4 regions of the Paenarthrobacter sp. A20 genome follow, and region 4 is predicted to be linked to each of the others. Evidence: riboswitches for the same ligand, from Rfam matches in the RefSeq annotation. Region 4 holds a riboswitch; each other region holds the start of a gene.
What was found. Region 4 has a riboswitch for cyclic di-AMP ahead of J3D46_RS06750 (NlpC/P60 family protein). Riboswitches for the same ligand answer to the same signal wherever they lie in the genome.
Positions count from the first base shown of each region.

Region 1 (5,534 bases), 430 kb from region 4:
GCGTGCCCCAAGAACCACGTGCAGCAGGAAGTTGTAGCTGCGGGAGATGAATCCGCGGTGGGGACTGCGGGCCACCTGCGAGCTCCGTGCCAGCCGCGTGCCGACGGCGAGATCCGAATGGCCCGAGAGCAGCGGTGCCAGAAGGGGAGCGAGGGCCGACAAGTCCGTGGAAAGGTCTGCTTCCATGTAGGCGAGCATGGGTGATGGCGAGAACTGCCAGACGTGGCGGAGTGTGTTCCCGCGACCCCTTTGCTGGAATCGAACCACTCTCAGTTCAGGCAGTTCACGGGCCAAGCGCTCGGCGATCCTCAGGGTGTTGTCTGTGCTGCAGTTGTCCGCCACCGTGATCCGGAAGGTATGCGGAAAGGAGTCTGCAAGGTGTCCGTGCAGCCTGCGCAGGTTCTGTTCCAGGCGGTCTTCCTCATTGAACACGGGAAGGGTGACGTCCAGGACCGGGACGGCAGCGCGGGTGTCAATGGGGGAGCATCGGGTTTGTGGCCCCGCTTGGGCAAGGCCCTGCTGTGTGGTGCTTAACGCCGCGCCACCGAAGCGCGCCGAGTGGAACCGTCGTGGTGGAGCGCTGGTAGATGGGTCTGTGAGCGTCATGTTTCCAGAATGGGCCCGCCGATTAAGAGGGCTTTAGGTGGAAGCTGTGACCCCACTGTGAACCATGGACGGCACCTGTGAGACGCGAAAACCGCGCCGTTTCCCGCCATCCGCTCCAGTGGGTACTGGTGCGAACGGCGGGAACCGGCGCGGTGATCAAGCAGTCTGGCTTAGTACCAGTTGTTTGCCAGGTGGAAGCCCAGGGCGGCCGACGGGGATCCGTAGCGTTCCTTGATGTAGTTCAGGCCCCACTTGATCTGGGTCTGGTAGTTGGTCTGCCAGTCAGCACCCGCGGTTGCCATTTTGGTAGCCGGCAGCGACTGGACAATGCCGTAAGCACCGCTGGAAGCGTTGGTGGCGGTGGTCTTCCAGTTGGATTCCTTCTCCCACAGGGTGTTCAGCGCAGTCATTTCGCTGGCGCTCCAGCCGTAGTTGCCAAGGATGCTGGCAGCGTAGGCCTTGGCGGCGGCGGGGTCGTCCACGGCCTTCGGGGCGGCGGCCGCAGCTGCGGCCTCGGCAGCGGCGGCGGCAGCAGCGGCGTCGGCGGCTTGCTTGGCTGCAGCGTCAGCGGCGGCCTTCTCAGCAGCGGCTTGGTCGGCTGCGGCCTTCTCGGCGGCTGCTTTTTCAGCAGCGGCTTGGTCCGCTGCGGCCTTCTCGGCTGCAGCCTTTTCGGCAGCGGCCTTGTCCACGGCAGCCCTGTCAGCGGCGCCCTTTGCGGCGGCTGCATCCAAGGAAGCGGAGATTTCAGCTGTCTTGTTGTTGCTGACCTGGGCATTCGCCTGGGTCTCTGCAACGCGGCTTACCTCGGGGAGGGTCAGGGCGGCGTTGGCAGCAGTACCGAGCGATGCAACGCCCAGCGCAGCGGCTACAACACCGGCAACAACCGACATGCGGTGGCCGGACTTACCCTGGCGGGCAGCGTTCTTGAGGACAGCCTGCGACTTGGTCAACGGTGCGTTGTGCTCATCGCGGTGACGCGCGGAAGGGCGCGTCTGATCATTGAATTCAGACATGTGTGATTACCTCTCAGCGCCTGCGGAGTTAGCTGTCGGGTTCGGATGAGGTCATCCGGCCGCGCATCACGCTGCGGCTTCACCCCAAGGGTCCGGCATAAATGCCTGGGCCCGGAGACTCTGGGTCCCCCGTCTCTGCCTCGGAGTAAGAACGGACTCCGGGAAGTGGCAGAGCTCGGCGCATCCCGGATGCGGGTCAGTTGGGGCGACCCACCCTTTCGACGGTACAGGAGGAATTCGCAGAAGTCACATTTAGGTAACAGAGATCACGACGCCGGTGAGTCGCCTTGCTGACTTCGTTACATCTGTTCGTTGGCGACAGCGGGGAGTCGAAGGGCGAATTCCGTGCGCCCCGGCCGTGAGGTCACTTCCACGGTGCCGCCGTGCGCTTCCACGATGGATTCAACGATCGACAGGCCCAGTCCGGAGGTGCCCTCAGACCCCGATCGCGCGGCATCGGCGCGGGCAAAGCGGGAGAAGATCCGGCCCTGGAAATCCTCTGGAATGCCGGGCCCGTTGTCCGTCACGGTCACCACAGCGCTGCCATCGGCAGAGAGCATGACGCCGGTGACCACCGTGGTGCCGGAGTCGGTATGTTTACGGGCATTGGAGAGAAGATTGGCAAGGACCTGGTGCAGCTGCGTAGCGTCACCCCGGACCGTGACGGGCTCATCAGGCAGTTGAAGTTGCCAGATGTGGTCCGGTGCCATGACTTTCTCATCGCTGACAGTTTCGATCACCAACTGGGTGAGGTCCACGTCCGTGACCTTGACCGGCTGGCCTTCATCCAGCCTGGCAAGGAGCAGCAGATCCTCCACCAGGGTGGTCATCCGTTCGGACTGGCTCTGGACGCGTGACAGCGACTTTCGGCCGTCATCGGTGAAGTTCTCGGTCATCCTCAGCAGCTCGGTGTAACCGCGGATGGCCGTCAGCGGCGTTCGGAGTTCGTGCGACGCGTCCGCGACGAACTGGCGCACTTTGGTCTCGCTTTCCTGGCGCGCTTCCAGGGCATTGGAGACGTTGTTCAGCATCTGGTTGAGGGCATGGCCAACGCTGCCGACTTCCGTTCCGGGATGGGCGGCCGACGGCGGTACGCGCACAGCAAGTGCCACCTCACCGGCGTCGAGGGGAAGGCGCGAAACTTTGGTGGCTACCTCGGAGAGCTGCTCCAACGGCCGCATGGTCCGCCGGATGATCACTGTTCCCGCGAGGCCGATGATGACCAGACCGCCCAGGGAAACCAGCACCATGGTCCACACCAGTGAGGCCTCGGCGCTTTGCTTGTCCGCGAGCGGCAGGCCCGTGACGATCACATCGCCATAGGCGGTCTCGACAGCCACCAGCCGGTAGTCCCCGTTGGAGAGGGATCGGTCCGCCGGATCACTGTTCTTGGGGAGGGCCAACAGTACTTGCTCGTCGTCCGTAGAGAGCGACACACGATTGCCCTTGGCATCGATCAGGCCCGAGCTGCTCACAGTTGAGCCGTCGATCCGGGCGTTCAGTGTCCCAGCGGCCTGCCCGCGAGCCTCCAGCGGGTCAGGCCTTCCGGATCCAGGAAAGTTCGACGGCGGCCTGCCGAAGTCATTCGCGCGGCTGGACGCCTGCTCCAGCTGCCTGTCGAGCTGCCTGTTGAACACCATGTCCATGGAGGCGTAGCTCACCACGCCCACTGCCCCGCAGATGGCGACCAGCAGGGCCATGGCCACCAGGACCAGCCGCGTGCGCAAGTGCCAGGTGGAGGGGTTGAGCCAGCTGCGACCGGACGTCCTGGCCACTCCTGAAAGTGTGCTCAACGCCTAGTCCGCGGGTTTGATGACGTAGCCGGCGCCACGGATGGTGTGGATCATCGGCGGATGGTTGGCCTCGATCTTCTTGCGCAGGTATGAGATGTAGAGCTCTACGATGTTGGCCTGTCCGCCGAAGTCGTAGTCCCACACCCGGTCCAGGATCTGGGCTTTGCTGACCACGCGTTTGGGGTTTTCCATGAGGTACCGCAGAAGTTCGAACTGGGTGGCGGTGAGGGGAATGTCCTCCCCGGCACGGGTGACTTCGCGGGTGTCAACATTCAGGGTGAGGTCGCCCACCACCAGCTCGGCAGTGTCCATGGCGGCCACGCCGGAACGCTGGACCAGGCGGTGGAGGCGCAGGAGGACTTCCTCCATGCTGAAGGGTTTGGTGACATAGTCGTCGCCGCCGGCCGCCAGGCCAACGATGCGGTCCTGCACAGCGTCCTTGGCGGTGAGGAAAAGCGCGGGAACTTCGGGGGCGAACGCTCGGATGCGGTTGAGGACCTCCACACCGTCGAATCCGGGCAGCATGACATCCAGAACAAGGACGTCGGGCCGGAAATCCTTGGCGAGCTTCACAGCCTCGGGGCCGTCGCCGGCAACTGCTACCGACCAGCCGGCCATTCGCAGGCCCATGCTCATGAGTTCGGCCAGGCTGGGTTCGTCATCCACCACCAAGGCGCGGATAGGTGAGCCGTCCGGGTGGGACAGTTGGGGGAGATTGTTGGTCATGGAATGCGAGGAGGCCATGGGACAACTCTCTGTTCTGCGGGTTAGCGACCGCTTTGCCTGTCCTGTGAGGATGCTGTGAAGTCAACACTAGCGAGGTGGGAGTCCGGAAGCCGTGAGCCTCGAGGAATCCCGTTTCTACGGCTTGTAGCAGATTTTCGGCGGAAAATTCCCGAACGGGGCCCCCGGCGATTGGACAACAAGTGTTTCAGATCGTGAGATTCCGCAGCTGGGTACTTCCCGGGAATGCCGATGCACATCATGCCCGATTGGCCGAAGAAAATTCAGTGGATGGCGAATATTTCTTGTCTCAGTCGAATGAAATGGCGTTCATTTATCACAACCGCTGAATTGTGATTTACGGCACAATAGACCTCTCCGTCTCAAAATGTGGACGGTTCGGCGCTTTGTTACTTGCGTGTTGCCATTGTTACGTTGCACACTTCCAATGTGAACAAGAACTCAACAGCACCTGCAGCCGCAGCAACCTGGTCCAGCACACCCGCTGGCCATGATGACCGCTGTTGTCGAATGCAAGCCTAACTTTCCACCCCAAGAAGTTTCAGGCATTCGCCCCCTAGCCCAGCGTTGGGCGCCCATCCCCAAACTCATTGCGGGGACAACCAGCATTCGAAGCCGCGATGACGGCTATTCACTTTTGAGGTAAGCACTCCATGTCAGTTGCATCTGGATACGTCCACATCTCCGTCCGTAACGCCAACAAGGCCGCGTCGAACGCAGGGCTCCGGCCCGGCTTCGGCAACCGCCCCGGCTACGCCCCCGCCCAGCAAGGCACGGGCCAGCAGGCTCCCGGTTATGTTCCACAGGGTTACAACCCCAACTCCTATGGCCAGTTGCGCGCTGTACCTACCGCCGAGCCGGCACCCATGACTGCGCCCACTCCGGTGATTGCCCAGTCCGACAGGCTCCGCCCCGTTGCCAACGACAACGTGGCCCGTGGCTTTGTGCTCTACATGGGCATTGACGAAGAAACCGCAGCGGCAGCCGGCACCTCCATTGCCAAACTTGCCCAGGAAATCCGCGCCTATGCGCAGTCCCTCGTGACCGGCGCTGAGAGCTATGCTGCCGTGGCAGTCGCCCCAGCCGGCGCGCCCGGGTCCGCACTCGACGTCGTGCGTTCTACCTTCGGTGACCCCACCGTCGCCGCACGCCAGCGCACCGAAGCTGCCCGTCCGACGCCCCAGCAGGAATCCCGCCCCTCCGGCGTGCTGATCGATCTCGCCCGCCGCGAAGTGCACCTCGATGGCGAATCCCTGAACCTGACGTTCAAGGAATTCGAGCTCCTCAACTACCTCGTCGAGAACGGTACCCGCACCGTGGGTCGCGACGAACTCCTTGAGGGTCTGTGGCGCAACGCCGAAGAGGTGCCCAACGAGCG
Region 1 is NZ_JALJWH010000001.1:1,824,450-1,829,983, forward strand. Features, by position in the region: gene J3D46_RS08750 (glycosyltransferase) at 1-606, opposite strand, end outside; gene J3D46_RS08755 (hypothetical protein) at 777-1,619, opposite strand; cyclic di-AMP (ydaO/yuaA leader) riboswitch at 1,623-1,810, opposite strand; gene J3D46_RS08760 (HAMP domain-containing sensor histidine kinase) at 1,919-3,412, opposite strand; gene J3D46_RS08765 (response regulator transcription factor) at 3,416-4,156, opposite strand; gene J3D46_RS08770 (winged helix-turn-helix domain-containing protein) at 4,810-5,534, shown strand, end outside.
Region 1: linked by a shared signal. The riboswitch ahead of J3D46_RS08755 (hypothetical protein) and the one ahead of J3D46_RS06750 (NlpC/P60 family protein) in region 4 are both predicted to bind cyclic di-AMP.

Region 2 (5,534 bases), 650 kb from region 4:
TCCGCACCGGCCAGGCCACGCATCATTCCCGGGCCAGCATGCTGTGCCGGCGACGCCAAGCCATACACCAGTTTGAAAGGCATCAGGCGGGTCCGTCCGGGCTCCGCGTCGATCATCGCTCCACAAGGAACTTCGCCCACTTCCTGGAGGCTTCCGTGGCCCAAGGCAGCCAGCAAGGGCGCCCCCAGGGTAAATAAGGCCATCATCGCGGCAAGCGGATTTCCAGGCAGACCCAGGACGAACCGGCCATCGGGCAACTCCGCCAACACGGCCGGATGTCCAGGCCGCATGGCAATACCGTCGATCAGCAACCGGCCACCAAGTTCTGCCACCGCCCGCCTGAAGTGGTCAGTCCCCGAACGCCCTGTCCCGCCGGTCGTAATGACGACGTCGGCAGGCGGTTCAGTTTCTGCGTACGGTTCGTCTGCGCTGAGTTCCTCGGGGGACGGCTCGGTGTCCTGAAGTGCGGCGAGCCACTCCCCATAACTGTCGCCCACCCTGAGCTGCTCCCCGGCGATACCGCCCAGGAGTTCCACCACGGCGCCGAGTTGCGGGCCGAAGGTGTCCCGGACCTGTCCAGGCCGCGGGATACCTTGGGCCACCACCTCCGAACCCGTCAAAAGGAACCTGACCAGTGGTTTGCCCATGACTTCCACGTGATCCAGGCCTGCCAACGCTGCCAGCGCGATGTGCGCCGGGTTGAGCACTGTCCCGGCTTTGAGCAGGACATCACCCTCGGCTGCCTCTTCTGCAGCCCTGCGGATGTGTTGGCCGTTGCGCGGCTCCCCCGGTTTGGCGGTGCCGCCCAACGCAAGGACCGGAAGGCCGTCGTCGTCCGTAGTGATGACGCCACTCTCGCTGCGCAGCACGGCTTTGGCCCCGGGAGGTATCAGCCCACCGGTAACAATGGGACTGGCTTGGTGAGGCGCAAGCCTCTGGCCCGGCTCACTGAGTATCCACGGGCCGCTACCATTGACGGCCCAGCCATCCATGGCGGAAGAAGCATAGTGGGGCATGTCCTGCACTGCCAGGGCATCCGATGCCAAGGTGCGGCCAAGGGCAGACCCCAGCGGGACCGGGCCTGGCGGGATGGGAGCAGCGCCATCGAACGCGCGCTGCCGAGCCTCATGCCACGTGTGTGCCGCGTGATGGCCCTCGTTGGGGGCCTGGGTCATTCGGCGCCAGCCCCGGACTCCGAATACTCTTGGGCAACTTTGCGGGCCAGGTCCAAGGCAGCGTTCATGGACGCGTCGTCGCTGGCCTGGCCAATGCCGCGGGCCATGCCGGCGGCGTATCCGGCGATGAACGTGGTCAAGGGTGCGGCGGGGCGCACCACTGAATGCGCAGCAACGCCAGCCACTGCCAGGACCTCGTTAACGTCCACTTCAACGCCTTCAAGCTCAAACGCCTGCAGCAATGTGCGGCACCATTCCTCGAGCGTCTCTTCCTGGCTCTTCACGTGCGCCTCCAACTCGTAGTCAATGCCCAAGGCCGCTGCGTCCTCCCACGTGTCCACGTCATCCGTAGAGCCTGCGGGGACGGCAACGTCCAGCACATTCAGCCTAGCAAGCAGCCGGAACACTGAAGAGTTCGTTAACCCGGAACCTTGCGAAGCTACGCCTACCTCCCGTTCCATGGCTGCGGTGCTGTAGGCGCCCAGCAGCGGTTGCTTCCGGCCGTCCGCGGAGACCGCCATGGCCCCCTCCACCCCGGGCTGTGAGGCAAGTGCTTCCCACAGGAGTGCAACGCCACGGGAGGCATGCGGCATATCGCAAGCCAGGACAAGCGTCCACGGAGCGCCCATGCCGTGGTTCTTCAACGCGGCCAAGCCCGCTGCAATCGCAGCGGCCGGACCCGCGTACGCCGGTTCCTCCCGCGCCCTCAGCACATTGTCCGGTAGCAGCACACCGCCGGATCCTGAAGCATCGGGCCCTACGACTACCACGGCTGCGGCACCCCGGACTGCCTGCAGGGCATGCGAAAGGAGCGACGCGCCGTCGTACGTCAGCGACGGCTTGGGCACGCCTCCGAGGCGGGTGGCCCTGCCTCCCGCCAAAATCACGGCGTTGAACTCCATCCGCCCAGATTACCCGGACGTCCGGAGGTCAGCAGAAATCGATCAGGCAGCGGATTCCGGCAACAGGAACGGGTCCCAGTCCGGCGCAGGTTTCTCGAGTTCTTTGATCTGCCACATGGTTCCCTGGGGCACGCCGGGCTTGAAACGGAGTTTCCAACCCATTTCGGCCAGCGTGTGGTCGCTCTTGGCGTTGTTGCATTTCAAGCACGCCGCAACCAGGTTTTCCCAGGAATCCGCGCCGCCCCTGGACTTGGGGTGGACGTGGTCTATGGTGTGGGCTGTTTTCCCGCAGTAGGCGCAGTGGTGACCGTCGCGGCGAAGGACCCCGCGGCGACTCACGGCAGTAATCCTGTTGTACCGGGGACGGATGTAGCGGTTGAGGAGGATCACGGATGGTCGTCCGAGAATCTCCTGTGGCCCGACGACAGGCTCGTCGCCTTCGGCCACAACGCTAGCTTTCCCAGTGAGCACAAGGACCAGCGCCCGGCGGAATGTTATTACCGCCAGCGGTTCATATCCAGCATTCAGAACGAGTGTGCGCATGCACGTACCTCTTCACGGCCGCACCCGTCAGGGGCACGAGGGCCGGCTGCCCTCTGCTTGTACGGGCTGTGGATCGACAACATAAGGGTAAGCACTTATATGCCGTATCCACGAATCTTTCTGCCGTTTCGCCTGCGGTGTCGGCAAGAGTTCATGCGCGGTTAAAGCAGAACACCCCGCCGGCCGGAGCCTGCGGGGTGTTCATGATGATGTGGGATCAGCCGTTGACGCGGATGAAAACCGGGCCGGAGCCGACGTTGACGCTGAACAGTGCCGTGGTGGATCCGTTCCATCCACCATGGACTGCCATGCCGTTGCCAACGTAGACGGCGATGTGGGCCTGTCCAGCCAAACCACCGTTGGCGTAGTAGGCGAGGTCGCCGGGCTGCGCTTCTGCTGCACTGACCGTGCGGCCCAGGGACAGGTAACCAGCGGGCCAGTCGTGGAAGTTGATGCCAACGGCGGCCAGGGAGTTGGTCACCAACATGGTGCAGTCCTGGGTGACGCCAAGCTGTGCGTAGGCGGCAGCAGCGATTGCTGCACCAAGGCCGCTGGCAGCTGCCGGAGCCTTTGCCGCCGGAGCCGCAGTGTTGACGGCGACCGTAGCGTTGCCGGACGTTGCTGTGCTCTCCGTGGCCGCCTTGGTTTCAACCTTGGCCGGAGCCTTCTTCACTACCGGAGCCGGAGCTTCCACCGTGGTGACCACGGGGCGCTCGTAGGAGATGGCAACCGTGGAGTCCGCAGCGATGGTCGCCTGAACTACCGACTGGACGTCAAGGGTGGACGTCGAGGTGGACTCGCGGTCCACCTTGGTCTCGGCAGCGTTGGCAGCAACACTACCGGTCAGGACCAGGCCTGAAGCTGCGGCAATGACTGCTGCCTGGCGGCCAACGCCACCGGCGTTGTCGCTGACGGCCTTGGCGATGACGGCAAGCGAGCTGGTCTTGGGGGCCTCAGCGCGATGCCGTGCAACTTTGTTTGCACTGGTCATGGTTTTCTCTTTTCATATCCGCATGCAGTTGGGGTACACGCGGCTAATCGGCGCGCCAGCACTTGGGGGGCATGCTGGCGAACCTCGAACCGGATTGTTTCTAGCGGAGGGTGAAGAAGGAGGACGTGCCGGTGGAGGCAGCTGAGTGCAGGAGCGTGCCCTGGCCCGGGTTCAAAGCGCTGATCATCATGCCGTTGCCAACGTAGATGCCTACGTGGGCTCCGCCGTTCTGCATGACCAGGTCACCGGGGGCCGGAGTGCTGGTGGGCTTCATGGCCGTCCAGGCGTTGACGCGCGGGATGCTGATGCCAGCCTGTGCGTAGACCCACTGGGTGAAGCCGGAGCAGTCCCATCCGTTGGGCGTTGTGCCGCCCCAAACGTACGGGTGGCCAATGCCGGTGTAGGCGATGGCAGCGAGGCCGGAGGCCGCGGCGCTGGAAGCAGCGTCCTTGGCTTCGGACGACTTGGCGGTGACAGCACCTGCTGCGTCCTGCGTGCCGTTTGCAGTGGCCCGCTGGGTGGTCTGCGAAGCGCGCTGGATCTTGGGGGCTTCCTTGGTGGCCACAACGGGGCTTTCAAAGGAAACGGTAGCTGTGGGCTCCGCGGTGACGACGGCGGTGGTAACCATCTGCTGGGTGCTGGAGGCTTCCGACTTGGAAACGTCGGTGTCAGCTGCCTGTGCCGGCAAGCCGACGCTGAGGACGAGGCCTGATGCTGCTGCCAGAACGACGGCCTGGCGGCCAACGGTACCGGCATTCGATGAAACAGCCTTGGAAAGCGTGTTCAAGGGGTTCGTACGAACCGATTCGGCGCGGTGGCGCGCAGGGGTAGTGCGTGATGACACGTAGGTAGCCTCTCCCAATGCCTGCGAGGTGAGCTGTCGGATTCGGATGGGAGTCATCCGGCCGCGCTGCTTCAAGGAAGCTTTGCGACTTAACCCCAAGGCCTTCTTTCGAAGACCAGAAGTGGTTCCCCCGCCCCTGCCAGACGATTTATGCGAACGGACCTCGAGTGGTGGCAGAGCTAGGCAATCCACTCAAGTGCACCGGCCCCCTAAAAAGCCGATGCGCTTTGTACGGTACAACAGTTGAACGCGAATGTCACATTCAGGTCACGGGGTGTGTCACGAATGCGAGAGACAACCATCAACTGGCCCTAGAGCCAGCCCATGGGGTCGACAACTTCACCATTGACCTGGACCTCAAAGTGGAGGTGGCAGCCGGTGGAAGCGCCTGTGGTGCCGCTCAGTGCGACCGTATCGCCGCGGCTGACCGTCTGGCCCACCTTGACGGTGAAGGATGACAGGTGGTTGTACGTGGTTTCGAGGCCATTCCCGTGGTCTACCACCACGCGGTTGCCTCCGCCGTACTCGTGCCATCCAGCAAAGGTGACCTTGCCGCTGGCTGCCGCATGTACGGCGGTGCCGCACTGAGCCACGAAGTCCTGGCCGCGGTGGAAGTCGCCGGCGCCGCCCGTGAGGGGGCTGACGCGGTAGCCAAACGGGGAAGCTGTGGTCAGCGTGTCCAAGGGGCTGGCCATGGTGCCCGCCGACGAGGCCCGCTGAATGCTGCCCGCGGACTGCGCACTGAGCAGTTGCTTCAGCTTTCCGTCGGGGTCGGCTGCAGTGGCAACGGCAGCGCGGCTGAAGTCGATCTTGGCGGATGCGGCTGCGGAAACCTCGGGCTGGCTGCCACCGGCGACGGCAAGGGCCGACTCGGTTTGGCCTGATTCCGAGGTGGCCATGACGGGGCTCGTGGCCGGCAGACCGACAGTCAGGGCGAGTCCGGTGGCGGCAAGCGCAACTCCGGCCTTCTGCCCGACGCCACTGGCTGCGGCAAAGTCGGCTACCTGGCGCAACGGGCTCTTACGGCGACGCACCTGGCGCTCGGTGTCGCGTGGCCGGATCTCCGATACGACGCGGGC
Region 2 is NZ_JALJWH010000001.1:2,039,980-2,045,513, reverse strand. Features, by position in the region: gene J3D46_RS09760 (molybdopterin molybdotransferase MoeA) at 1-1,175, opposite strand, end outside; gene J3D46_RS09755 (NTP transferase domain-containing protein) at 1,172-2,077, opposite strand; gene J3D46_RS09750 (HNH endonuclease) at 2,120-2,620, opposite strand; gene J3D46_RS09745 (NlpC/P60 family protein) at 2,838-3,611, opposite strand; gene J3D46_RS09740 (C40 family peptidase) at 3,712-4,455, opposite strand; cyclic di-AMP (ydaO/yuaA leader) riboswitch at 4,460-4,641, opposite strand; gene J3D46_RS09735 (M23 family metallopeptidase) at 4,767-5,534, opposite strand, start outside.
Region 2: linked by a shared signal. The riboswitch ahead of J3D46_RS09740 (C40 family peptidase) and the one ahead of J3D46_RS06750 (NlpC/P60 family protein) in region 4 are both predicted to bind cyclic di-AMP.

Region 3 (5,534 bases), on a different contig from region 4:
GGTCCCCCGGTTCGGCAGGCTTTCCCGCGCCGGCGCTGTTTTCCTTCTCGGTGGCGCCCTGGGTAACCTCGTGGACCGGATGGACGGGGCAGGGGTTGTTGACTACCTGCATACCGGATGGTTCCCGACCTTCAACCTGGCTGACGTGTTCGTCGTCGGCGGAGTGGGCCTGCTGATTCTGGGCACAATACTCTTCCCCGCCGCGCGCAAGGACGAGGACTGAATCGTTGGACATTGGTGAATACTTTGCCTCGACGGTGACCTCCGGGGCCCTGATCCTGGCGCTGCCCCTGGCCGCCGCAGCAGGTCTGGTGTCGTTCCTCTCTCCGTGCATCCTGCCGCTGGTTCCCGGCTACCTGGGCTTCGTCTCAGGGCTCACCGACCCAACGCAGCCGCGGAACAGGCGGCGCGTCCTCTCGGGGGTGGCACTGTTCATCCTGGGTTTCGGCGCCGTCTTCACCCTCTACGGGGCTGCTTTCGGAGCCATCGGCTCCTGGCTGATCCGCTGGCAGGACCCGCTCATGAGGGGACTGGGCGTGGTGGTCATCATCATGGGCCTGGTCCTGCTCGGACGGTTCTCCTGGCTCCAGCAAACCCGGAAATTCCAGAGTCCAGGACGCGGCGGACTCTCCGGCGCCCCACTTCTGGGTATCGTCTTCGGTCTCGGATGGACCCCCTGCATGGGCCCGACACTCAGCGCCGTGCTGAGCCTGAGCGTCACCGCGGGCAGCGCCTGGCGCGGGGCACTGCTGGCCTTCATCTATTGCCTGGGGCTGGGCATCCCCTTCGTTCTTGTGGCCCTGGGCCTGAACTGGGTCTCAAAGGTCCTGACCGTGGTCCGCAAGCACATTCGGGCGGTCAACATCGGCGGCGCCGTCATGCTCATCCTCCTGGGCATCCTGATGGTTACCGGGGTCTGGGTGCAATGGATCTACCAGCTGCAGAACCTGGCAGGGACGTTCCTGATGCCCGTCTAGCTGTACTGCCCGGGCAGTACATCTAGCCACCGCAACCCCGCACACAGACACAACAAGCAAGGACTGAGAGCATGATCAACCAACCAGGACCGCTGCGGCGCCCCGGCCGCCGCACCATCCTGGGCATGGGCGCGGCAGTACTTGCCCTCGCCGGCTGTGCAGCCCCGGACGATCTGGCCCAGCAGGCCAAGGCCGGAGACGACAAAAACTACATCGCCGGCGACGGGTCGGTCAACGAATACCCGCCCGCCTCACGCGGTGCCCGGGTGTCTCTGGAGGGCCGGCTGTTCAGTGGGGAGAAGGTTGCTGCCCGGGACTGGGCGGGCAAGGTCGTGGTCCTCAATTTCTGGTACGCGGCCTGCGCTCCGTGCCGGGCGGAGGCCCCGGACTTGGCCGCCCTGCATACCGAATTCAAAGACCAAGGCGTCTTGTTCTACGGCGTCAACGTCCGCGACGACGCCGCGACGGCCGAAGCCTTCGAACGGACCTTCAAGGTCGACTACCCCAGCTTCGATGACAGCGACGGCGGCATCCTCCTCGCCATGACCGAGTACGTCCCGCCCCGTGCAGTGCCCACCACCCTGGTCCTGGACACTGAAGGGCGCGTCAGTGCCCGGATCCTGGGGATCTCGCAAAAAGGAACCTTGAAGGCACTGATCACTACCGCAGCTGCGGGATCATGAATACCAAGCCCGCCACCAGACCACCTAAAGGACTTCTGCCATGACCAGCACCGCGAAATCCGCCGCGAACGTGACCACCTCAGACCCTGGCGCTGCCTCAGTCGCAGCCCAGCTTGGGCCGGATATTCCCCGCATGACCCGCGACAAGCCCTTTGGCTGGCTCCTGGTCATCACCGGCGTCATCGGCTGGCTCGCCTCCGGCGCCCTGGTCCTGGAGAAACTCGAGGTACTCAAAGACCCAGGCTACAAAACCGTCTGCGACGTCAATCCCTGGATTTCCTGCGGCCAGGTCATGCAGACCTGGCAGAGTTCCGTTTTCGGATTCCCCAACATGTTCATCGGGATCGTGGCGTTCGCCGTCATCATCACCACGGGCATGGCGCTGCTTTCCGGGGCAACTTTCGCCCGCTGGTACTGGGCCGGGCTGCAGGCCGGTGTCACGCTGGGGTTTGCCTTCGTCGTGTGGCTATGGTCCCAGGCCCTGTACTCGATCCACATCCTCTGCCCCTTCTGCATGATTGTCTGGGCGGCAATGATTCCCCTGTTCGTCTGGGTCACGGCCCGGAACATCACCCATGGAGTCATCAAAGTACCCGCCGGCGCGGCCCGCGTTGTCGGCGAATTTGGCTGGATCATTACCGCGCTGCTCTACGTGGCTGTTACCGCAACCATCTTCTTCGCCTTCAGCCACGTCTTCCTGGGCACATCAGGACTCTGACCCTGACAACCAAGGCGATGGGCGAGGCTTACATCCATCCCTGCGGGTTCACGGTCTGCCCGTTCAGGAGTACCTCGAAGTGCAGGTGGCATCCGGTGGAGTTGCCGGTGGTTCCGGCCGCGGCCAGCCGCTGGCCGGCGGTTACGGTCGCGCCCACGGAAGTTTCGATGGCGGCGAGGTGGTTGTAGGTGCTCTTCAGGCCGTTGCCGTGGTCCACCACAATCCTGTTCCCGCCACCGTAGGGGGACCATCCGGCCTCCACGACGGTCCCGGCTCCGGCGGCGAACACCGCTACCTGGCAGGCTGCCACGAGGTCCAGGCCGGTGTGCAGCTCCCCGGTGCCCGAGATCGGGCTGGTGCGGATACCGAACGGAGAAGTGACCGACATGCTGGCCAGCGGCGCCCCCAACCGGGCCGCGGCAGCGGCCGGGGAGGCCGCCGGGGTCGTCGGCGCGGCCGCGCCGGCAGCAGCTATGGGGGTCTTGGCCGGTACCGGCAACGGTGCCTGCTGTGTGGTGACAGCCGGGCGTTCATAACTGATGGAAGCCCCCACGGGGGCTTGGACGGGCGCGCCGGCAGCTGCCGTCCCCGATGCCTGCACCGCGAGGGCTGTGCTGGTGGGGGCCGGCCCGGCATGGGCGGCAGTGAGCGCTGCGGTCAACAGCGCGGCGACGCTCAGCGTAGCGGCGGCCGTGACCTGTTTGCGCCGGCTCCCCCGCGCTTCTGCCTCTGGCAGGGGCCGGTGACGGCCGGTAGTGGGGGATTTCATCGAGACGGCCGTGCGGGGCGCGAATCCGGAGGTTGGTTTTCGGCGGCGGCCATGGGGGGGTACAGAAGGCAAGGGGGATCCTTTCGGTTCGCCTGCGAAGTTAGCTGTCGGGTTCGGGCCAAGGAAAAATGCCCGGCCGTGCCCGGCGGCTTTCAGGCCACCGACATCACGGCTTCACCCCAAGGCAGGCTTGCTGCCGATTCTGGGTCCTCCACCCCCGCCGTCAAAAAGGGATAGTCGTTTGATGCCCCCGGCGGGGTCCAGCGCGGGGCATCAAGGGTCTCAATACAGAAAAACCTGAATTAATAGTAGCTGCAAAGCATCATCGTTACAATTTCGTGACTTAGGGGTTGTCGGCCTCGGTCAGGGACGCCCGGCTCGGTGCTGTTCTGAGACGCTTGACCGTATCTTCAGATTTGCAGCTAAGGGGTCAACGATCCCGGCCATGGGATCGTTCCCGGCACACCGGGTGATCTCCGCCTGGCCGGGGATGCCCTAGCCGTTCCGGGGCACCCTCTCCCGTCGGGCCTGCCGTGCCTGGTCAGAGTCCCATCGAGTCCAGCAGGGCGTCTTCTTCCTCGACGCGGGAGCGTTTGCGCGGGGCGGGAGCACGGGGTTGCTGGGCGGTGCTTGCGGTCTCCGCGGATTCGTCGGGCATGTCCCGTTCCTCACGGTGCATGCGGGCCTGCTGCCGTGCCATGTACCCGAAACCCACGAAGGCCAAGACGCCGAAGGTGATCCACTGCAGGGCGTAGGACAGGTTCGAGCCTTCCTTGACGGCCGGCGGGGCGAGTGGTTGCGGGACTGTGGCAGGCTGCGGGGACTCCGAGGCCATGACCCCGTAGCTGCCTGCCAGCAACGGGTACCCCAGCTGGCTCGCGTAATAGGACAGGTCGATGCTGGCCAACTGGCCCTCGGGTGCGTCACGACCCAGATCGGGCTCGGAGGGTTTGATCCGTACGACCGCCGAGACTTCTCCCGCTGGTGGTGCGGGCACGGCATCGGGGTACCCGGGCCGGGTGTTGCCGATCGGCAGCCAGCCCCGGTTGACTGCGATCGTTTCACCGGAAGCAAGCCGGAGCGGCACCACTACCTCGTATCCGGCAACGGAATTGTTGGGTCGGTTCCTGATGATTCTCTGGTCCTCGGCAAGGTACCGCCCTGACACTACAACCGTTCTCCACTTCGCGTCGGGGTCGGCGACGTCAAAGGAGGCGCGGGCATCCTGGAACGGCACCGGGGTTCTGTCGTAGTTCTGCTGGACCCTGCGGATTTCGGTCACGGTCTGATTCCGGCGCTCCATCTGCCAGTTCCCCAGCCCAATGCATGCCGCGGCGAATAATGCGGCCAGCAGCAGCCAACCCGCCCAACGCCAGGACAGAAGGAACCTATACGCCATCCTGTTCCTCCTGGAGCTGCCATTGCCGTGCCAACAGTGCGCGGATCGCCGTCGCCTCGGCGGCTAGGCGGTGGTCTTCTCCGCGGGCCAGAAGGCCGTATTCGACCATCGTCCTGCCGTCCACGTGGGTGCCGGCGCGGACCCATACCCGGCGCCGGTTCACATACAGGGAGACCATGAGCCCTGCCACGGCCAGCAGCGAAAATACCAGCACCCAGCCCTGGGCGGGGGTACTGCGTACATCCACCCCGATGTAGCGTTTAAGCCCGTCGAAGCTGATGCTTCCCTTGCCTTCGGGCAGCGTGTACGTTGCACCGGGTTGAAGCGTGATGCCGCCGGCGGGAAGGTCCCTGCCGTTGAGTTGGGTCAGCTTGGCCACGTCCAGGACGTACACGTTTTGCGGCGCTCCGGTGTCCAGCCCGAGGTCCCCGTAGTACGAGTTCAGGCTCAGCTGCGGGTTCAGGGGATCGGGGTCGAAGCTGTAGGACACGCCCTGGTCGTTCTTGATGGCCGAGGGCAGGAAGAACCCGACAAAGCCCAGCTGGGATGGTGCGGCGTCCGGGACCTTGAGGACCACCGAAGAGGTGTAGACCCCGTCGTTGGGGATGGACACCACGGGACCGCTGAAGGCGGTTTTCCCGGTGCCGTCCTTGACGGTGACGACCGGGGCGTAGCCGTTGCCGACCAAGAACACCCCGGTTTCACCGAAATAGACTGGTTCGTTGACTTTCAGGGTCTGTTCCCGTGCCGGGGACTCCGCTCCGTCCTTGGTGCTCAGCTCGGCGGTGAAGTCGATCGGCTGGCCGAACTGCTGGCGTGATTCCCTGTCGAAACGGACCTCGAAGCTCTCCAAAGTGACGGCGAAAGGATCCAGCCAGGCGGTGTTGAAGTTGATTCCCGGGGTGAAGGCATCGTAGCTGACCAGGGTATTGACGAAAGTGCCGCCTTCGATGAGGATCTTCTGTCCCCGATAGCCGAACATCCCGCC
Region 3 is NZ_JALJWH010000003.1:69,607-75,140, reverse strand. Features, by position in the region: gene lspA (signal peptidase II) at 1-223, shown strand, start outside; gene J3D46_RS24495 (cytochrome c biogenesis CcdA family protein) at 228-977, shown strand; gene J3D46_RS24490 (TlpA disulfide reductase family protein) at 1,049-1,660, shown strand; gene J3D46_RS24485 (vitamin K epoxide reductase family protein) at 1,701-2,378, shown strand; gene J3D46_RS24480 (M23 family metallopeptidase) at 2,407-3,219, opposite strand; cyclic di-AMP (ydaO/yuaA leader) riboswitch at 3,223-3,397, opposite strand; gene J3D46_RS24475 (SURF1 family protein) at 3,689-4,546, opposite strand; gene J3D46_RS24470 (cytochrome c biogenesis protein ResB) at 4,536-5,534, opposite strand, start outside.
Region 3: linked by a shared signal. The riboswitch ahead of J3D46_RS24480 (M23 family metallopeptidase) and the one ahead of J3D46_RS06750 (NlpC/P60 family protein) in region 4 are both predicted to bind cyclic di-AMP.

Region 4 (5,534 bases):
TCAGCACCACGATGTAGCTCATGGCGAAGAACGTTGCGAAGCCGCCACGAATTTCCCGGGAGTACGTGGATCCACGTTCAGTGATTTTGAAGTAGCGGTCGACTGCAGAACCTTGTTTAAGCATGAAGGACTCCGGGGATCGAGGGGAGTGTGCTCTCAAATCCTATGCGGTCGGATACGGGCGCCCCGGACGATTCGCCTAGTCTGTAAGGAAGCCAACACTAGGAGAAACCGCCCCATGCGTACCATCCGCCCGCTTCTGGCCGCCGTCGTTGCTGCCCTCGCCTTCGCGTCGGCCTTGCTGTTTTCCGCGGCTCCGGCGTCCGCCCATGACGTCGCCGAATCCACCACGCCGGCCAACGGTGCCAGCGTGACTGTCGTCCCGGCGTCGGTCTCCATCACGTTCAACAACCGGCCGCTGGCCATCGGTTCGGGCGTAACAGTCACGGCGGGCGGCGAAAACTGGGCAGACGGTCCCGTGGAAATCATTGACAACCAAGCTGTCCAGAAGCTGCGCGAAGGCGCACCCGCGGGCGAGTACACGGTGGTCTGGCGGGTCGTCAGCAGCGATTCGCACCCCATCGAGGGCACCTTTACGTTCACGGCAGCCGGAGGCGCGACGTCGGCAAGCGGTTCGGCGGTTGCCTCACCGTCTGCTTCGGCTCCTTCAGCCTCGGTACCGACGGCCGGTACCGGTGCGCCGGGAACGGGCACCAGCGAACCGGCCGCGGATGCCTCCCAGCCGTTCCCGTGGAGCATCGTGGGACTGGCCGTTGTTGCTATCGGACTCGTTATCTTTCTGGCTGTTACGGCACGTAGGAAACTCGCTGCTTCCAACGACGCGGATGGCGAGAATCCCGCGGAATAACGGGGTTTTCTACGTACCTGCGAATATCTCGAAACGGTCACCGCGACACGCCAGAAGAGTAGTTCTCGTTACTTAAATGTGACTTCGGCGTGATCATCGCGTACGGTTGTACCTGTGCCTGTTCCACGTAGCGGGCACTTCCGGCCTGATTGCCTAGCTCTGCCGCAGTCCGGAATCCGTTCGCAGACAAACCTTACGGCAGAGACGGGGAACCCATTTTAGGTCGCTTTCGAGCGTGCCTTGGGGTGAAGTCACGAAGCTTCCGCTGAACAGCGGGGGATAGTGACCGGGTGACTCCCATCCGAATCCGACAGCTAACCTCGCAGGCATCGGGAGAGGCTCTTTCATGTCTTCACGCATTCTTCGCGGCCGTCGTAAGGCGGACAGCGTACGTCCTAATCCGTTCATCTCCATCTCCAAGGCAGTTGCCAGCAACGCCTCCGGCGCTGGCCGCCAGGCAGCTGTCATCGCAGCAGCCTCGGGCCTCGTCTTGACCGGCTCCATCGCCGCCCACGCAGCTGAAGCTCCGGTTCAGCGGGACTCCAGCCCCGCCACGGTCGCAGAGACCGCCTCCGAAGCTCCCACCCAGGTTGTTACCGCCGCCTCCACGGCGACCATCAACTTCGAGCGCCCTGCCGTTGCTTCCGTAGCGGCTCCGGTCATCGAGAAGCCGGCTCCCGTCGTTGAGGCTCCCGTAGCCAAGAAGGCAGCAGTCACCACTGCCGCTGCAACGGCTCCTGTCGCCAAGGCCGCAGCTGCCGCTCCGGCTGCTGCTGCTCCCGCTGCTGCTGCCCCGGCAGTCGGTGGCGTCAACGCAGCCATGGTTGCCTCGGCTTACGCCCAGATCGGCATCATGCAGGACTGCACCGCCATGGTGGAACGGGCTCTCGGCTCCGCAGGCATCCCTGTTGGTGACCTTGGCCCCATGCAGTTCATGAACTACGGCAAGGTCGTCAGCGACCCCCAGCCCGGTGACATGATCGTTCAGTCCGGCCACGTCGCCATCTACATCGGCAACGGCCAGGCCATCAGCGGTGGCATCAACGGCAACCAGACGGGCATCCACCCGATCAGCTGGTTGACCGCAACGGGTCCCCTGACCTACGTACGCGCTGGCGCATAAGCCTCACGCTTCAGTCCAAAGGCCGGTGTCTTTGAGGAATCACTCCTCGAAGGCACCGGCCTTTGGCGTTAAGTTTTGTGCGTAAAAGTTCCAGACATGGACGTACGACGGCGGGTAGGCGCGCCTTTGCCGCGTAGTGGGGCAGGGTGTGCCGGTTGGATCGGCTAGGCGGTGGCCAGGCCTGGCCCTGCCGGGAGGGCAACCTTGGAAGAGATCGCCTGACCCACTGCTTTGGCCTGCCGAAGGACTTCCTTGGGGGTGGGCGTAATGAGTTCGCCGACGCCTACAAGATGCATCCCGACTGCCCTCATGGCCGCGGCCAGGTTTTGGCCGATGGCAATCCCGAGTTCGGCCAGCATCCGGCGCAGCTGGCTCTGCGCACAGCGCGTGACCACGATGTGGTCGGCCAGGAGAACCCCGTTGGCGGTGTGGACTGCCCACTGGCGACGGGTGGATTCGAGGGGGCCGGATACGTGGAGTCCGGTTCTCAGCCCCGCAGTGGTCATGCTGGCGGCCAAACCGTAGCCAATCTGCTGTGACGGATCCGAGCCCAGGAAATCAAGGCGCACGGCGCGCGTGGTGCTGCGGACGTCCAGCTGATGGCTTGCCGCGTAGTTCCGCAAGTGGCGGAGGATCTCGTTGCGTTCCTTCATTGCAGCGGGATCGGCGGCGTCGCAGCGTTGAAGCATACCTGTATGGACCGACGGGCCCGTTGCGGACAACGCACCAAAGCCGTCCACGACGATGGAACCCACGCCATAACGGCTGAGCTCACTGGCAACTGCCAAGCCGGACAAGCCGGCTCCGATGACCACGGTGGTGGTGCGTTCCGTGGCGGAATCAGGCGTGAGTGACACTGCTTGGTTCCTCCTTGACGTGTGTGCCCTTCGGCATCGCGTGGGGTCGCGTCCGAGTTCCCCAAGCGGCCGCAAATAAATGGCCGGAGTGTGTCGTGAAACACGTTTGCCGGCCATTCGGTGACTCGAACACTACCGAACTTTTTCGGCCATGGATAGCCTCCCGGATGCGCGTGTTTGGGTTGTTCATCCGGAGCGCAAAATGGACCTCCGATAACCGAGCCCGGACCGTTATACACATAGCCCAAAGTCGCCTTGATTCGGCGTTGCCGACCGAGAATAGTGGGCCTTGGAAGGAGAAATTTCCAGGTTTCTCCTGCCCCGGCCATTGACAATGAAGCAGTCAGGGAATCCGACCCGGAAAACCTCTGGCAGAATAGCCGGAACATCAAGCAGTAGGTGGAGAGGCGGGCCCCAATGGACCAGCACGGCAGACACAGTGAAGAGCCACAGCGGGGCGACGACCAAGCTGTCGCACCAGGCGGCATCGTCGTTGGAGTGGACGGTTCGGAGCACGGTCAGTGTGCCTTGGTTTGGGCCGCGCGGGAAGCAGAGCGCCGGCAGCTTCCGTTGCACATCGTCACGGCCTACTCAGTGCCCATCTTCGCCGCATCAGGGCTGGACGGTGGCTACGCAACCGTGGACGATTCAGTGATTCGCGAGGGCGCGGATGCGATCGTGAAGCAGGCCATGGACAAGATCTCCGGCTATGCCATCGACGTCGACGCTTCGGTGGAGAACGGCGACGCTGCAGGTGTCCTGCTGGATCTCTCTGCAGAGGCCGCACTCCTTGTTTTCGGCAGCCGGGGCCGTGGGGGTTTCGTCGGGCGCCTGTTGGGTTCCGTCAGCAGCGCCTTGCCGGCCCACGCCAAATGCCCCACCGTGACGGTGCCCCTGTATTGCGCCGACCGGCTGGGGGAGAATACCGAGGACAAACACATCAAGGCCGAGCATGCCAAGGCAGGCCCCCGCACCGTGGAAAACGTGGTTGCAGTGGGCGTGGATGGCTCCGAGCAAGCCCGTGTGGCAGTGCTCGAAGCAGCTGAGCAAGCCCAGCGCATGGGCGCCAAGCTCCGAGTGATCTGTGCTGTGCCGCAGTACAGCGGTTCCCTGGCCTGGGTCCCGGCCCCGTTGGACCGCGATGCTCTGTTTGCGGACATCAGGGTCCAGCTCGACGCAGGTGTCGCGTGGCTTAGGAGCCACTTCCCGCACCTGACCATTGAGACGGACCTCCGCGATGGATCGCCGGTGGACGTCCTGGTGGAGACGAGCCGCAGCGTGGAGTTGGTGGTGCTGGGGACCCGTGGCCGCGGCGGGTTCGCTGGCATGCTCCTGGGTTCCACCTCGGACGGCGTCCTGCACCACGCCAAGGGGCCGGTGCTGGTGGTCCCGGACCGTGAGGATCCCCGGCTTGCTGACCGCGACAAGTTTGGGCCGATGCTCGGCGCAGCCTAAGCCGCGGATTGCCACCTTCCATGGACAGCCAGCAGGCCGGGGAGCAGCCGCAGGACCAAGGAGCGGACCCAGTCGCGTCCGGGTCGGTGTTCACGCTGGATATTGCCGACATCCGCGCACCTATGCTTCCGGAAGTGGGTGGCAAGGCCGCGAACCTGGGTGAGCTGGCAAGCGCCGGGTTGCCCGTCCCTCATGGCTTCTGCCTCACCACAGCGGCATACCGGCTCGCGCTCTCGGACATCGGCCTGCAGGAGGTCATTGCCGCCTTGGAAGCGGCCGGCCCTTCTGATCTTGACCAGTTGAACGGGCTCGCCACCCGTGCCCGGTCCTTGGTGCTCGACGCCGGAGTCCCGGTTGCGGTGGCTGACGCCGTGCGGTCCGCCTACCAGCAGTTGGGAGGCAACGTCCCTGTCGCCGTCAGGTCGTCAGCTACCGCCGAGGACCTGGCCTTCGCGAGTTTCGCTGGCCAACAAGACACATACCTGAACGTCGTCGGCGTCGACGCTGTGCTGGAGGCCGTTAGCCGCTGCTGGGCCTCGCTCTGGACAGACCGTGCCGTGGCCTACCGGACCACCAACGGCATTGACCATGCTTCGGTGACGCTGGCCGTGGTCGTGCAGGAAATGGTGGATTCCGCTACCGCCGGTGTCATGTTCACCGCCAATCCGGTCACAGGGAACCGGTATGAGGCAGTGATTGACGCCAGCCCTGGTTTGGGAGAGGCCGTGGTGTCCGGAGCGGTGAATCCGGACCAGTATGTTGTGGACGTCCGTCGAAGGTCCATTGTGAAAAGGACCATCGGGGACAGGCGGGTGGAGATCCGTTCGCTTCCTGGTGGTGGCACGGAACGTGTCGAGCGCCCCGGCCGGGATGGTCCTGGTGCTCCTGCCCCGCACCCTTGCCTCAGCGATCCCCAAGTCCTCGCCTTGGCGGACTTGGGCCGTAAAGTCCAGAAGCACTACAGCGCTCCGCAGGACACCGAGTGGGCCATCGATGATGATGGAAAACTCTGGCTAACCCAGGCCCGGCCCATTACCACCCTGTATCCGCAAACCACGCGCACACCTCCGGGCGCCGGCGAGCACGCTTTCCTGAACTTCAGTCTTGCGCAGGGCCTCACCAGGCCACTGACACCCATGGGCCTGGCCGGTATCCGCCTCATAGCCTCGTCCGTTGCCAGGACTGCGGCGTTCGATGTCCCGGATCCCCGGTCCGGGCCACCGCCGTACTA
Region 4 is NZ_JALJWH010000001.1:1,394,049-1,399,582, forward strand. Features, by position in the region: gene J3D46_RS06740 (NCS2 family permease) at 1-124, opposite strand, end outside; gene J3D46_RS06745 (copper resistance CopC family protein) at 239-868, shown strand; cyclic di-AMP (ydaO/yuaA leader) riboswitch at 1,019-1,211, shown strand; gene J3D46_RS06750 (NlpC/P60 family protein) at 1,215-1,991, shown strand; gene J3D46_RS06755 (FAD-binding protein) at 2,156-2,848, opposite strand; gene J3D46_RS06760 (universal stress protein) at 3,266-4,303, shown strand; gene J3D46_RS06765 (PEP/pyruvate-binding domain-containing protein) at 4,324-5,534, shown strand, end outside.